Regions from separate parts of the Mesocryomonas fontinalis genome, predicted to be linked through region 1. Evidence: riboswitches for the same ligand, from Rfam matches in the RefSeq annotation. Region 1 holds a riboswitch; the other holds the start of a gene.
The links. A riboswitch is a leader RNA that binds a small molecule or an ion and turns the genes downstream of it on or off. The one in region 1 is predicted to bind cobalamin.

Region 1 (7,390 bases):
ATGGCCGGCGGCATGGGAATGGCCATGGTCATGGCCATGCGCATGATCATGGCCGTGCGCGTGCCCATGATCATGCCCGTGCCCGCGCGCATGCGGCTCGGGCGGCGGCGGGGCGGCGGTGGCGGGGTTGGTGCCGATGGCGGCAATGGCCGCCGCGCGGCAGGCGCCGGTGCAGGTCATGTCGCAGAGCTTACAGTCGGCCGAGGAGCCGACGCCCTCGACATGGTGGTGGTGGCTCTCCTGCGGCAGGCCGACCTCGGCCTCGAAGCCCAGCACCTGCTCGCGGTACTTGCACATCTGGCAGTTCATGTTGTTGGTGCCCTCGAGGATCTCCCGCAGGCGATCGACGAAGGTCTCGACGACGAGGTCGTGCGCGCCGAGATAGGGCGCCTTGACGAACTCGATGCCGGGATGGCGGGCGGCGACGAGGTCGGTCTGGTCGTAGATCCGCCGCACCAGGACACCGGTGAACAGGAAATACGGGAAGACGACGATCTTCTTGTAGCCGAGCCGGGCGGCGTGATCGAGGCCCGGCTGGACCAGCGGAAAGGTGACGCCGGAATAGCAGGTCTCGCCCCAGCCGAAGCCGAGCCCTTCCCAGAGCATCCGCATCACCTTCGAGACGTTGGAGTTGGCGTCGGGGTCCGAGGCGCCGCGGCCGACGACCATCAGCATGGTGTCGTGCAGCGGCTCGCCGTCGCGCCAGCCGGTGCCGCGCAGCGCCTCGCGGATGCGCTCGCCGGCGGCGCGGATCATCTTCGGGTCGATGCCGAGCTCGCGGCCATAGGTGATGTCGAGGCCGTTCGCCTTGGCATAGGTGTTGAGCACCGAGGGAATGTCGTTCTTGGCATGGCCGGCGGCAAACAGCATGCCCGGTAGCGCCAGCACCTCTTTCGCGCCGCGCGCGCGCAGCGCATCCAGCCCCTCGCGGATGATCGGCTTGGCAAACTCCAGATAGCCGTATTCGATCGCCCAGTCGGGCAGGCGGGCGCGCATCTTGGTGGTGAGGCCGGCAAATTCCGTCATCGCGGCCGCATCGCGGCTGCCATGGCCGCACATCATCAGGGCTTTCATCGCACGCTCCTCGCAACGCCGGAGGAGACGCGCAGGGATCCCCCACGCGAACCGTTCCGACAGCTCCGTCCTGGCCCCCTGTTTGGGTCGGCCGCACCGGAATCTCTCTCAGCCCGGGTCTTCCGGGCACCGTCAGGCGGGCCGAGGTAAACAGCACGGCGCGGGGGACGTCAAATCAAGTTGGCTTTGGCGGGGACGCGAGATACGAACGCGGGCGGGAACCGTCCTCTCCACCGCGTCATGTCCACACGTTAGAGACTCTACTCGCAGACCTTCGAGCTTCGTCATCCCGGGTCAAGCCCGGGATGACGAAGCTGAGAAGTCCGCGCCTTTCGCTTCGCACGCCGACCGTGCCACTCGCCCACCCCGCGCGCCCCTGCGCACCGGCGCCCCGAAAGACCCCGCATGCTCGCCGAGACCTTCGCCCTCCTCGTCTTCGCCGCCTTCATCGCCGGCTTCGTCGATTCGATCGCCGGCGGCGGCGGGCTGATCACCATTCCGACGCTGCTGCTCTCGGGCGTTGACCCCTTGACCGCGCTCGGCACCAACAAGCTGCAGGGCCTGTTCGGGTCCGGCTCGGCGTCGATCTCCTATGCCGCCAAGGGCCATGTCGACTTGCGGAAACTGGCGCCCACGGCGCTGCTGTCGTTTGCCGGCGCCGTGGTCGGCGGGCTCGCGGCGCTGGTGCTGCCGACCGACGTCCTTGAAACGCTGCTCCCCTACCTCCTCATCGCCATCGCCCTCTACTTCGCCTTCAAGCCCGGCCTGTCGGACACGGATGCCGAGCGCCGGGTGTCGCCGGCCTTCTTCGTCGGCCTCGTGGTACCGCTGGTCGGCTTCTACGACGGCCTGTTCGGCCCGGGCACCGGCTCGTTCTTCATGCTCGCCTTCGTGACGCTCGCCGGCTACGGCGTGCTGCGGGCGACGGCGCACACGAAACTCCTGAACTTCGCCTCCAACCTCGGCGGCTTCGCCGTCTTCGCCTTCTCCGGGGTGATCCTCTGGAAGCTCGGCCTCGCCATGGGCGCCGCGCAGTTCGTCGGTGCGCGGATCGGGTCAAGCTTTGCCATGCGCTTCGGCGCGAAGCTGATCCGGCCGCTGCTGGTGGTGGTGTGCCTCGCGCTGGCGCTCAAGCTGCTGCTGTCATGACGGACAGGAAGCCGCCCGCCGCGATCATGCTGCAAGGCACCGGCTCGGATGTCGGCAAGACCGTGCTCTGCGCCGGGCTCTGCCGGCTGTTCACCCGCCGCGGGCTGAAGGTCCGCCCGTTCAAGCCGCAGAACATGTCGAACAACGCCGCCGTCGCCGAGATCCCCGGCACGGCCCGACGCGACGACCCTTCGGGTCGCCCGGAGTTCGGCGAGATCGGCCGGGCGCAATGGCTGCAGGCGCTGGCCTGCATGACCCCGCCGACGGTGCACATGAACCCGGTGCTCTTGAAGCCGCAATCGGAGACCGGCAGCCAGATCGTCGTGCAGGGCCGCGTCTTCGGCGAGGCGAAGGGGCGCGACTACCAGCGGCTGAAGCCGGCGCTGCTCGCCAAGGTGCTGGAGAGTTTTGCCCAGGTTGGCGATGGGGCCGACCTCGTCATCGTCGAGGGTGCGGGCTCGCCGGGCGAGATCAACCTGCGCGCCGGCGACATCGCCAACATGGGCTTTGCGACGGCGGCGAACGTGCCGGTGGTGCTGGTGGGGGATATCGACCGCGGCGGCGTCATCGCCTCGCTGGTCGGCACGCATGTGATCTTGGCCGAAGAGGACCGGGCGATGATCCGCGGCTTCCTCATCAACAAGTTCCGTGGCGACGTCACGCTGTTCGACGACGGGCTCGCCGCCGTCACCCGCTTTACCGGCTGGTCATCGCTCGGCGTCGTCCCCTGGCTGAAGGCCGCCGCGCGGCTGCCGGCCGAGGATTCGGTCGCGCTGGAGCGCCTGTCCCGCCCGCGCACCGGCGGGCTGGTGGTGGCGGTGCCGGTGCTCGGCCGCATCGCCAACTTCGACGACCTCGACCCCTTGCGCGCCGAACCCGGCGTCGACCTCGTCTTCGTCCGCCCCGGCGAAAGCCTGCCCGACGACGCCGCGCTGATCGTCATCCCCGGCTCGAAATCGACCATCGCCGACCTCGCCGCCTTCCGGGCCCATGGCTGGGACCAGGATCTTGCCGCCCACGCCGCGCGCGGCGGCCGGGTCGTCGGCCTCTGCGGCGGCTACCAGATGCTTGGCCGCTCCGTCCGCGACCCCGAGGGCATCGAGGGCGACGCGCGAGAGGCCGAAGGCCTCGGCCTGCTCGATGTCGAGACGGTCATGGCGCGCGAAAAGACAGTCCGCGCCACCTCAGCGACGACCCCCGCGGGCGAGCCGCTCGACGGCTACGAAATCCACCTCGGCCGCACCGAGGGGCCGGACTGCATCAGGCCCTCCGCTCTCGTCGACGGCCGCCCGACGGGTGCGACCAGCGCCGACGGACGGATCACCGGCACCTATCTGCACGGCCTCTTCGGCGCCGACGCCTTCCGCCGCCGCCTCCTCGCCGACCTCGGCCTCGCGACGGACCTTCGCGATGATCGGCAAGGCGTGGAGGACGCGCTAGACGCGATCGCCGCGGATTTGGAACGCGTGCTGGATGTCGAGGCGCTGCTGGCGATCGCACGGGGGTGAGGCGTCCGTTTGCCTGAGCGGCGTGGCGACCAGCATGCGACGTCGGCAGGAAGGACGCCGGGAGCGCAGGTGCGTGGAGCAGGTAACGCGACGCAGCGAACCCAGTAAGGCGTAGTTGGCACCGGCGGCGGCCAAGGACGCGAGGTGCAAACCTCAACGCTCGTCATCCTCGTGCGCAGCACGGGGACCCATGCCTCAGCCTATCCGCACAGTTCCCGCGCAGAATTATTACGCAACATCTACCGCAGCAGATGATTTGAATGCCCCGGCATGGGTCCCCGCGCTGCGCGCGAGGATGACGAGACTTTGGACGTTGGCTGAACTCACTCCGTGTCGTTGGCGAAATTACTCAGAGGCTTGCCATACTGCATTTCAGGTGAGGTCAGTTGCTTGATATCCTCGCCCCAAATCTCACCCGACAGAATACCCCCTGCTGCATCAATCTGCGCCACAGCCCCCCGATCGCTCAACCGCCCCCCGCTTAGCCCTGCGAAGCCTTGAATTTCTCCGCCCAATCCGGGTGCCAACGCGACAGCGGCGGGCGGTTTTCGGCGATGTCGCCGGCGGCCCAGCGGATGCGCTTCTCGTCCATCTCCCGCGTCACCTCGCCGTCGGGGCAGAGGATGTAGAAATCGCCGGCGGCAATTCGCTCAAGCGCGAAGTCGGCGGTCTGGTCGGCCGTCCAGGCGCCGTCCGGCTTCTCGGTGCGGCCCTTGGCGGTGAGGCCGGTGAAGACGAAGCCGGGGATCAGGAGATGCGCCGACAACTGGCTGCCCTCGAGGTTGCGGAACTCGTGCTGCAGCGCCTCGGTCAGCACCTTCACGCCGGCCTTCGAAACGTTGTAGGCGGGGTCGCCCGGGGGCGTGGTGATGCCCTGCTTGGAGCCGGTGTTGATGACAAGGCCCGCCTCGCCGCCCGCGATCATCCGCGGCACGAAGACCTGGACGCCGTTGATCACCCCGCCGAGATTGACCGAGAGCACCGCGTCCCAGGCCTCCCTCGTTCCGAGGATGCCGCTGCCCGGCTGGATGCCGGCATTGTTGACGAGAACGTGGACCGCGCCCCAGCGACCGAAGACCATGTCCGCCAGCGCCTCCATCGCCTCGCGGTCGGCGACGTCGCTGGCGGCTGCGATGATCATGTCCGCTTGGCCCCCGGCCAGCCCCTCGAGCTCGGCCATCGCCGATTTCAGCGCCGCCTCGTCCCGGTCGACGATGCAGACGCGCATGCCGGCGGCCGCGAACCGGCGGGCGAGCGCGAGGCCGATGCCGGACGCGCCGCCGGTGATGAAGGCGGCGTGGCCTGAGGAGATCAGGGGATGGGTCATCAAGGGCTCCTGGTTCGTCAGTCGTTCGGTGCGTCGTTCATTCATGGTCTCGTTGCGACGGGAGATAGCCGAAATGGCGGAAAGGTCGATGCTTCGGCCCGCGGTGGCGCAGGCCGGCCATTGCCCCGGCCCGTCCACCCGTCTATCGTCCGCCCTGGATGGTCCCGCGGCGCACGTTGCGTTTCGGGCTAAGAGGGAATGCGAAGGATCGACCCAAACAGGGGGTCCGTATCGCAGCCGACCCCGCGACTGTAGAGCGGCGAGGCCCCTCCACCGCAGACCGGATTTGATCCGTCTCTGCGGAAAAGCCACTGGAGCTTTGCTCTGGGAAGGCAGGAGAAGGCCGACGACCCGTGAGCCAGGAGACCTGCCATCCCATGGAAAAGGCTGCGCTGTCGCGGCCTTCACGGAGGTTGACCTGATGAATTCCACCCAGACGCTCGACACTGCAATCGGCACGGCAGTCGTCCCTTCGACGGCAACGAGAATTGTCGCCGGCCTGTTCGCCCTCGTCCTCGGCGCCTTCTTCATCTTCGGCGTGGGCTTTGCCCATTCGCAGACGCTGCACGACACCGCCCACGATACCCGGCACGGCTTCGGCTTTCCTTGCCATTGACGGCGGGCTGACGGAGACGCCGCGGTCGGCCTGACCGCGACCCTCTCCGGAATATCCTGAAGACGCCCCCTGAAGACGCCCGGAGTCCGTGCCGCGCTGCCCCCAGCTTTGCTGGCCCGGCGCTCGTCCCGTGTCGTTTCGACGGGCTCTCCTCGGCCGTCGTCTTGGTTCGTCGTCTCCGAATGTCGTTCCGTCTATCGGCCCACCCGCGACCTTGCCCGCAAGGCAGCGCCGGTGCGGCCGACGAAAGGCTATCATGATCACTCGTTTTCTCCTGGCCGCGCTCGGCGCTGGCCTTCTCGCCGGGCTGCTGATCACCCCTGTCCAGTACGCCCGCATCGTACCGCTGATCCTCCACGCCGAGACCTTCGAGGGCGAAGGGGGGCACGCCCATGCCGAAACTGCGGCACCGCATAGCCATGACGAGGCCGCCCCGCACGACCATGTCGCCGCGGCTGCCGTCGCCCCGGCCGCCGCACCGGAAGAGGCCGAGGCGCCGCCGCTGACCGACAGCCGGCTGTTCAACACCGTGCTCGCCAACCTCGTCACCGGCGCCGGCTTCGCGCTGATCCTCGCCGCCGCCAGCCTCATCCTCGACCGCGCGGTCACCGTCCGCAACAGTGCGCTCTGGGGCCTTGCCGGCTTCTGCATCCTGTCGCTGGCGCCAGCGCTCAGCCTTGCGCCGGAACTCCCGGCCATGCCGGCGGCCGATCTCCTCGCCCGGCAGATGTGGTGGCTCGCCACCGTGATCCTCGCCGCCGGCGGCATCTACGCGCTGGCGCTGCGCGGCGAAATCTCAGCGAAGGTGCTCGGCGGCATCGCGCTCCTTGCGCCGCATCTCTACGGCGCGCCGCAGCCCGCCGACCTGGCGAGCCCGGTGCCGCCGATGCTGGCGGCCGAGTTCGCCGTCGCCTCGCTCGTCACCGCGGCCGCCTTCTGGCTGATCCTCGCCGCGCTGTCGGGCTATGCCTTCGACCGCCTGCGCGAGGGACGGCCGGCCCGGCACGCGCTGGCATGACCGGCGACGAGACGGGCACGACAGCGCCCCCGCCATCGGCCGCAACCCTCGCGCCGAGCGCAAACCCTGCGCCGGGCACGACCCTCGCGCCGGGGGCAACGCTCGTCCTCGGCGGCGCGCGCTCGGGCAAGAGCCGGCTGGCCGAGCGGATGGTGCTGGGGTCGGGGCGGCGGGCGGTCTACCTTGCCACCGGCCGCGCCTTCGACGGCGAGATGGAGACGCGGATCGCCGACCACCGGGAACGCCGGGGGCCGGAATGGTTCTCCGTCGACGTGCCGCTGGAACTGGCCCCGGCGCTTGTCGCCCATGCCGCCGCCGACACCGCCGTGCTGGTCGACTGCCTGACGCTCTGGGTCACCAACCTGATGCTGGAGGGGCGCAATGTTTCACGTGAGTCAGACAACCTCGTCGCCATCCTCGAAGACGGCCTGAAAGGGCCGGTCGTCCTCGTCTCCAACGAGGTCGGCCTCGGCATCGTGCCGGACAATGCGATGGCGCGGGAATTTCGCGACCATGCCGGCCGCCTGCACCAATCCATCGCCGAAATCGCCGACCGCGTGCTGTTCGTCGCCGCGGGCCTGCCGCTGACCTTGAAGGGATAGACATGTCCAGGACCACCAAGATCCCCGCCACCGTGATCACCGGCTTCCTCGGCGCCGGCAAGACCACGCTGATCCGCAACCTGCTGCAGAACGCCG
Region 2 (7,390 bases), on a different contig from region 1:
GGATGCCAGCCCCGGCCAGCGCGACGCCGCCCTGAAGATCATCCGTGCCCTCAACCTCGATGCCCGCATCGTCGAGACCGATCACGGCGTCGTGCCGCTCGGCGAGGTCCTCGGCACCGGGCTGTTCGACTTCGATCGCGCCCACGAGCACCCGCTCTGGTACCGCGAACTCAACGGCTTTGCGGACCATATGCCGGAGACCGAGGAATACGGGATTCGCTCCTTCGTCTATCGGGCGCGCGCACCGCTCGACCCGGTGCGGTTCCACGGCTTCGTCGGCGAGGGCTGGCCGGGCGTGATCCGTGCCAAGGGTTTCTTCTGGCTGGCGACGCGACCAAACCATGTCGGCGAGATCGCGCAGGCGGGCGCGCTGGTGAAGACCGAGAAGCGCGGCCTCTGGTGGGCAGCGGTCCCCCGCGCGAGATGGCCCGATACGCCGGAGTGGCAGCGCCTGATGCAGCCCGTCCTCGATCCCGTCTGGGGCGATCGGCGCCAGGAGATCGTGTTCATCGGCACCGATCCGATGGACGAGGCGGCGATCCGCAAGCGACTGGACGCCTGCCTCCTCGACACCGCCGAGTTTGCGCCGGAGGCATGGGCGCGTCTTGCCGATCCGTTTCCCGACTGGGCGCCCCGCGCCTGACCGGCCGTCTGTCGTCTTGCCGCCTCTGCGTCCACCGACGTGAGAGGACGGCCATTGCCGCGCGGTCTCAAGGAGATCCGCCATCGCGCGGGGGGCATGACCTATACGGCCCTTGCGGTGGGCGGGTCCGGCGCACGTTGACGCATGGCCGATTGACGCCATCGCATCGCGCCGCGTAGGCAGGACGCGACGGTTTCCCCGCGGCGACAAGCCCGGGGGATTAAAAGGGAACACGGTGAGGACGACCCAATCGGGGCCGAAACCGTGGCTGCCCCCGCAACTGTAAGCGGATGCCGATCATCCCCGCGCTTCTCCCTCGAGAGGTGCGGTGGGCCGCCGGGTTCACCCCAGCGCCATGCCACTGCGAAGACCCTCGGGCATCGTGGGAAGGCAGATGATCGGTGCGACCTCCGCGAGCCAGGAGACCTGCCGTCAAGCGATCGATCCACTGTCTCGAGCGGGGTTGCTCGGAAAGGATGCCCATGACGGCTTTTCGACGGCGTTTCGACGCCGAACCCTTCCCCTTGTTGCCCTCCGGTCGAGATCGCGCGCGCCCGTAGGGCGCCCCGGCGATCCCTCGCAACCGCACGCCACGGCCCGCTTCACGCGGGAGCCGACGGTTAGCCTGTCCGCGCGCCTGCATCGCGGACCGTCCGTCATGACCCGCATCCTTCCAGGAGAACAACGATGACCGCTCCCCGATCTCTGCTGCGCTGCCTCCGCCGCGCAGGTCTTGCGTCACTCGCGGCGCTGGCTTTCGGTGCTGCGCCGAGCCTTGCGGCCGGCAGGACCGTCTATCCTTTGACCATCGAGAACTGCGGCGTCGGCGTCACCTTCGACCATGCGCCGTCGAAGGTCGTCGCCATTGGCCAGAGCGACACGGAGATACTCCTGTCGCTGGGCCTCGCCGACAAGATCGTCGGCACCGCGGTCTGGTTCGGGCCCGTGCTGAAGCAGTACGCGGCCGAGAACGCCAGGATCAAACGCCTGGCGGACAATGATCCAAGCTTCGAGTCGGTCGTCGGCCAGGAGCCGGAACTCGTCACCGCCCAGTTCGAATGGCATGTCGGTCCGAACGGCATCGTCGGCAAGCGCGAGCAGTTCGCCGAACTGAAGATCGACACCTACGTCGCCCCGGCAGACTGCGTCGAGAAAGACAATTCGGGCGGTGGCGACGGCACCCGCAAGCAGATGTTCACGATGGACCTCGTCTATCAGCAGATCCACGAGCTCGCCGAGATCTTCGATGTCAGCGACCGCGGCGACACGCTGATCGCCGATCTAAAGGCCCGCGAAGCTGCGGCGATCGCCTCCGTCGCCGACATCCGGGCGAAGGGCGTGCCGGTGGTGTTCTGGTTCTCCAGCAAGGAGGTCCAGGGCGACGCCTTTGTCGCCGGCAAGAACGGCGCGGCAGCGTTCCTGATGAATGCTGTCGGCGCGACCAACGTCATCACCACCGCCGAGGAATGGCCGATGGTGAGCTGGGAGAAGATCGTCTCCGCCGATCCGAAGGTGATCGTAATCGCCGACATGGACCGCCGCCGCTACGTCGCCGATGACCCGGCGGTGAAGATCAAGTTCCTGGAGACCGACCCCGTCACCAGCCAGCTCGAGGCTGTGAAGGGAAAGCACTTCATCCAGATGAGCTCGCAGGCGATGAGCCCGACCATTCGCGCGGTCGACGGACTCGAGGCCCTGGCGAACGGCATCAAGTCGTTCGGGCTGGCGAATTGAACGGCGGCGCGCTGCTGGGCGGCGGATGGGGCGTGCGCGCCCTCTCCGCTGCCGCCTCGCTGGCTTTGCTCGTCCTCGCCATCGGCATCGCCGTATCGATCGGCGAGATGACCATACCGTTGGCGACGGTGTTCAAGGCGCTCGGCAACGGGCTGTTCGGCACGGGTTTCGAGCTCAGCCGGATCCAGGAGGGGATCATCTGGGACTACCGTCTCAGCCGTGCCCTCGTTGCCGCCTGCTGCGGCGGCGCACTGGCGATCTCGGGGACGATCCTCCAGGCGCTGCTCAGGAACGCTCTCGCGGATCCCTATGTCCTCGGCATCTCCGCAGGTGCATCGACTGGTGCGGTGGCGGTGATGATCGCGGGGTTTGGCGGCGGGGCGATCACACTGTCCGGCGGGGCGTTTCTCGGCGCGACAATCGCCTTCGCCCTGGTCTCCGTGTTGGCTGCGGGCGCCGGTGGCGGCGTCGACCGCATCATCCTCGCGGGCGTCGCCGGCTCGCAACTGTTCAACGCCATCACCGCCTATATCGTCACCACCTCGGCGAACGCCGAGCAGTCGCGCGGGGTGATGTTCTGGCTGCTCGGCAATCTCGGCGGGGTGCGCTGGCCCGACGTTTACGTCTCGGCGCCGATCGCCTTGGCCGGCTTCGCGGTGTGCGCCTTCCACGCGCGGGCGCTCGACGCCTTTACCTTCGGCACCGATGCCGCCTCGGCCCTCGGCATCCCCGTCACCCGCGTCCGCTTGGTGCTGTTCGGCATCACCGCGGCGATGACCGCGACCATGGTCAGCATCGTCGGCTCGATCGGCTTCATCGGCCTGATCGTCCCGCACGCGGCCCGCTTCCTGGTCGGTCCCGGCCATGCCCGCCTGCTGCCGGCCTCGCTGATGATCGGCGCGGTCTTCATGGTCTTCGCCGACATCGTCTCGCGCACCATCGTGCCGCAGCAGATCCTGCCCATCGGCGTCGTCACCGCACTCTTCGGCGCGCCGGCCTTCGCCTTCATCCTCTACCGTGCGCGGCGGCCGACATGACGATCACCCTGGAAAAAGTGAGCTGGGGCATCGGCGGCCAACTGCTGGTGGATGGCGTGAGCCTCGAGACCGTGCCGGGCGAGACGCTCGGCCTGATCGGGCCCAACGGCTCCGGCAAGTCCAGCCTTCTTCGCCTGATCTGCCGGCTGAGAAAGGTCGCCAGCGGTGTGATCACGCTCGGCCAGACGGACCTTGCGGCGATGCCGAGGGCCGAGATCGCCCGGCGGATCGCGCTCGTCGAGCAGCAGGCGACCACCGAGACCGACATCACCGTCCTCGAGGTCGTCCGTCTCGGCCGCACCCCGCATCTCGGCCCCCTTTCTCCCTGGTCGAACGACGACGAAATGCGGGCTACGAACGCGCTCGCGCATGTCGGCATGACGGAGAAACGCCGGCAGCTCTGGCACACCCTTTCCGGGGGCGAGCGTCAACGCGTCCACATCGCCCGCGCCCTCGCGCAGGCCCCGAGCGAGCTCCTGCTCGACGAGCCGACCAACCACCTCGACATCCAGCACCAGCTCGAGATCCTGTCGCTGGTGGCGAAGCTGCCTGCCACGACGATCGTCGCACTGCATGACCTGAACCTCGCCGCGATGTTCTGCGACCGCATTCTCGTCCTCGACCACGGCCGCGCCGTGATGCTCGGAACGCCTGCCGAGGTGCTGACCGAGCCTCTTCTGGAAAGGGTCTTCAAGGTTCGGACCCGGGTCCTGGCATCGCCATACCACATCGGGCCTCACGTGCACTTCCTCGTCGACTAGCGCCAGCTCGGAAGAAAACCCTGCCGCAGACCGATCCAGTCTATCCGCCCGAGCTGGCAGGGCGTCTTCCACTCCATCGCGGCGCCAGCGAGTGTAAGGCCAGCGTTCTGCTGGACGATCAGGGCTTCGACACCGGAAAGTTGGCAGCACCTGTTCGCCTTGTCGCCGTCCCCGGCGGGACGCCGTTCTTCGTCGTCTCCGCCGTTCGTCCCTGAAGGCCGGCCTGGCGCGTGGCTTCAATCCCTTCGGTGTGCCGGGATCAGCACCAGTTCGCCGTGGCGGACGCTGCGTTCGGCGATGACGTGCTCGGCGAAGTGGCGCACTTCCTTCGTCGGCCCTTTGAGGACGGAGACCTCCATGCAGGTCTCATGGTCGAGATGCACGTGGAGGCTCGACACCGACAGGTCGTGATGGTCGTGGTGGGTGTTCGTCAGGCGGCGCGAGAGGTCGCGGGCATTGTGGTCGTAGACATAGACCAAGGCCGCCACGCAGTCGCCGACGTTGCCATTGTCGACCTTGGCCTGCGTGAGCCCGGCACGTGCGAGATCGCGGATGGCCTCGGAACGGTTCTGGTAGCCGCGCTCGGCCATGATCGCGTCGAGATCCGCCATCAGTTCGTCGTCGAGGGTGACGGTCACGCGTTGCATGGCTCTGGCTCCCATTCGCTCTTCGTCCCGACACCTGCCTTGTCTCGGCGCTCTGATGCAAGGTCTCCAGCCGAACGCTCCGTACGAACGCGCTCATCGTGAGTAAGATGTTTCTCGGTAGACCTCATACTTTGCTGCCCTTATGGTCCGCGTCGATTCGACCCTTGGTCGTTGGTGGAACATAGGGACCAGAATGATGCGAGGATCACGCCGAGGCACCGTTACCAAGAACGCGGTGCTGGCGCTCCTTCTGACAGGGCTCGGGGGATCGGTCGCATCGGCGGCTTCGAAGACCGATCTGGTGCTGGCGATCGGTGGAGAACCGGAGACGGGCTACGATCCGCTGCTCGGCTGGGGGAGTTATGGTCATCCGCTGTTCCAGTCGACGCTTCTGACCCGCGACGCGGCGCTGGCGACGCAGCCGGACCTCGCCACAAGCTGGGACCTCTCGGACGACCGTCTGACCTGGAAGGTCGTGATCCGGAGCGACGCCAGGTTCTCCGACGGGACGAGGCTGACGGCAAGGGACGTCGCGTTCACCTTCGATCGCGGCGCGAAGACCGCGGGCGCCCTCGACCTCTCCGTCCTCGATAGCGCGACGGCCACCGACGATACGACGATCGTCTTCCGCCTCAAGAAGCCGTGGATCACCTTCACCGAGAGCTTCCACACGCTCGGCATCGTCCCGGCCGCGCGCTACGGCACCGACTACGCCCGCCACCCGGTCGGCTCCGGCCCGTACCGGATGGTCTCCTGGCAGGAGGGCGAGCAGCTCATCGTCGAACGCAATCCCGGCTATTACGGCAAGGCCTCGCCCTTCGAGCGCATCACCTTCCTCTTCACCGGCGAGGACGCGGGACTGGCCGCCGCCCGCGCCGGGGCCGTCGACCTCGTGTCGGTACCCGGCGTCTCGACTGACGCAGTGCCGGACGGCTTCCAGACGGTCACGGCCCGCACCGTCGACAACCGCGGCATCAGCTTTCCCATGCTGCCCGACGAGGGCAAGTCGAACGCGGAGGGCGAGAGGCTCGGCAACGCCGTGACGTCCGACAAGGCGATCCGGCAGGCCATCAATCTGGGGCTCGACCGCGCCCAAGTCGTCGACGTCGCGTTGCATGGCCACGGGACACCCGCCTACGGACCAGCCGATGGTCTGCCGTGGGCAGGCGAGGGAGAGACCGTCGCGTTCGATCCGGATGGCGCCAAGGCGATCCTCGACAAGGCTGGCTGGATCGAGGGCAGCGATGGGGTGCGCGCCCGCGGCGGGATCCGCGCCGCTTTCCCGATCAACTATCCCGCCTCCGACACGACGCGCCAGGCGCTGGCCGAGACGGTCGCCGAGCTCCTGCGTCCGCTCGGGATCGAGGCGACGGCGAAGGGCTCGTCCTGGGACGCGATCAACCGCGTGATGCATGCCGAGCCCGTGATCTTCGGTTTCGGCAGCCACTCGCCGCTCCAACTCTTCAACCTCTACGACTCCTCGGTCGCCGGGGTCGAGTACCTCAACCCGACCTATTACCGGAACGCCGCCGTCGACGCGCACTTCGCCGAGGCGCAGGCCGCGGGAAGCCTCGAGGCGTCCTTTCCGGCTTGGCGAGCCGCCGCCTTCGACGGCACGACGGGCTATGGCCAGCGGGGCGACGCGGCCTGGGGCTGGCTCGTCAATCTCGACCACGTCTACTTCGCCAACCAGTGCCTCGACGTCGGCCAGACCCAGATCGAGCCGCATGGCCACGGCTGGCCCATCACGGCAACGATCCAGGACTGGCGATGGACCTGCAATTGACCCGGTCGGGCAGGGTCGCGAAGGTCGCTGCCCGGCGCCTCGTCCGGCTTGCGATGATCCTCGTGACGGTGTCGGCGGTGGCCTTCACGCTGGCCAAGCTCTCGCCGATCGATCCGATCGACGCCTATCTCGGCCCGGCGATCGCCCGGGTCAATCCCGAGCAGCGCGCCCTCATCGCGAGTGCCTGGGGCTTGGACCGGCCGGCGGTCGTCCAGTTCGCGCGCTGGGCGGGCCGCATCCTCTCCGGCGATCTCGGCTGGAGCGTCACCTTCAACGCGTCCGTCGCCGAGGTCCTGCGCGAGCGTCTGGGCGCGACACTGGCGCTGGCTGGAACGGCGTGGATCCTGTCGGGCCTCCTCGGCTTCGCGCTCGGTGTCCTTGCCGGCGCGTTCGAAGGATCGTGGATGGACCGCATGATCCGCGTCTACGCCTATGTCCTTGCGTCGACGCCGACCTTCTGGCTGGCCATCCTCCTCCTCGTCGTCTTCTCGGTCCAACTGCGATGGACCCCGGTCTGCTGCGCCGGCCCGATCGGCGTCGTGTCGGCAGACGTGACGCTGGCGGATCGGCTCCGTCATCTCGCGCTGCCGCTCGCCACGCTGTCGCTTCTCGGGGTCTCCCAGATCGCGCTCCACACGCGGGCGAAGATGGCGGAGATCATGCGGTCGGACTTCGCGCTCTTCGCGGCCGCGCAGGGCGCATCCCGGTTCGATGTCGCGCTCCGCCACGGCGCCCGGAACGCAGCGCTCCCCGCCCTGACCATCCTCTTCGCATCCATCGGC

Region 2: another riboswitch for cobalamin. It lies ahead of ACZL02_RS02350 (ABC transporter substrate-binding protein); the one in region 1 lies ahead of ACZL02_RS23170 (CbtB domain-containing protein).

What each region holds. Positions count from the first base shown of each region.
Region 1 is NZ_JBUZWG020000012.1:113,251-120,640, reverse strand. Features, by position in the region: gene ACZL02_RS23190 (sirohydrochlorin chelatase) at 1-1,074, opposite strand, end outside; gene ACZL02_RS23185 (TSUP family transporter) at 1,480-2,223, shown strand; gene ACZL02_RS23180 (cobyric acid synthase) at 2,220-3,731, shown strand; gene ACZL02_RS23175 (SDR family NAD(P)-dependent oxidoreductase) at 4,213-5,058, opposite strand; cobalamin riboswitch at 5,201-5,447, shown strand; gene ACZL02_RS23170 (CbtB domain-containing protein) at 5,480-5,674, shown strand; gene ACZL02_RS23165 (CbtA family protein) at 5,931-6,692, shown strand; gene cobU (bifunctional adenosylcobinamide kinase/adenosylcobinamide-phosphate guanylyltransferase) at 6,689-7,294, shown strand; gene cobW (cobalamin biosynthesis protein CobW) at 7,297-7,390, shown strand, end outside.
Region 2 is NZ_JBUZWG020000001.1:514,359-521,748, forward strand. Features, by position in the region: gene zigA (zinc metallochaperone GTPase ZigA) at 1-643, shown strand, start outside; cobalamin riboswitch at 819-1,091, shown strand; gene ACZL02_RS02350 (ABC transporter substrate-binding protein) at 1,331-2,377, shown strand; gene ACZL02_RS02355 (FecCD family ABC transporter permease) at 2,410-3,414, shown strand; gene ACZL02_RS02360 (ABC transporter ATP-binding protein) at 3,411-4,175, shown strand; gene nikR (nickel-responsive transcriptional regulator NikR) at 4,412-4,822, opposite strand; gene ACZL02_RS02370 (ABC transporter substrate-binding protein) at 5,019-6,608, shown strand; gene ACZL02_RS02375 (ABC transporter permease) at 6,593-7,390, shown strand, end outside.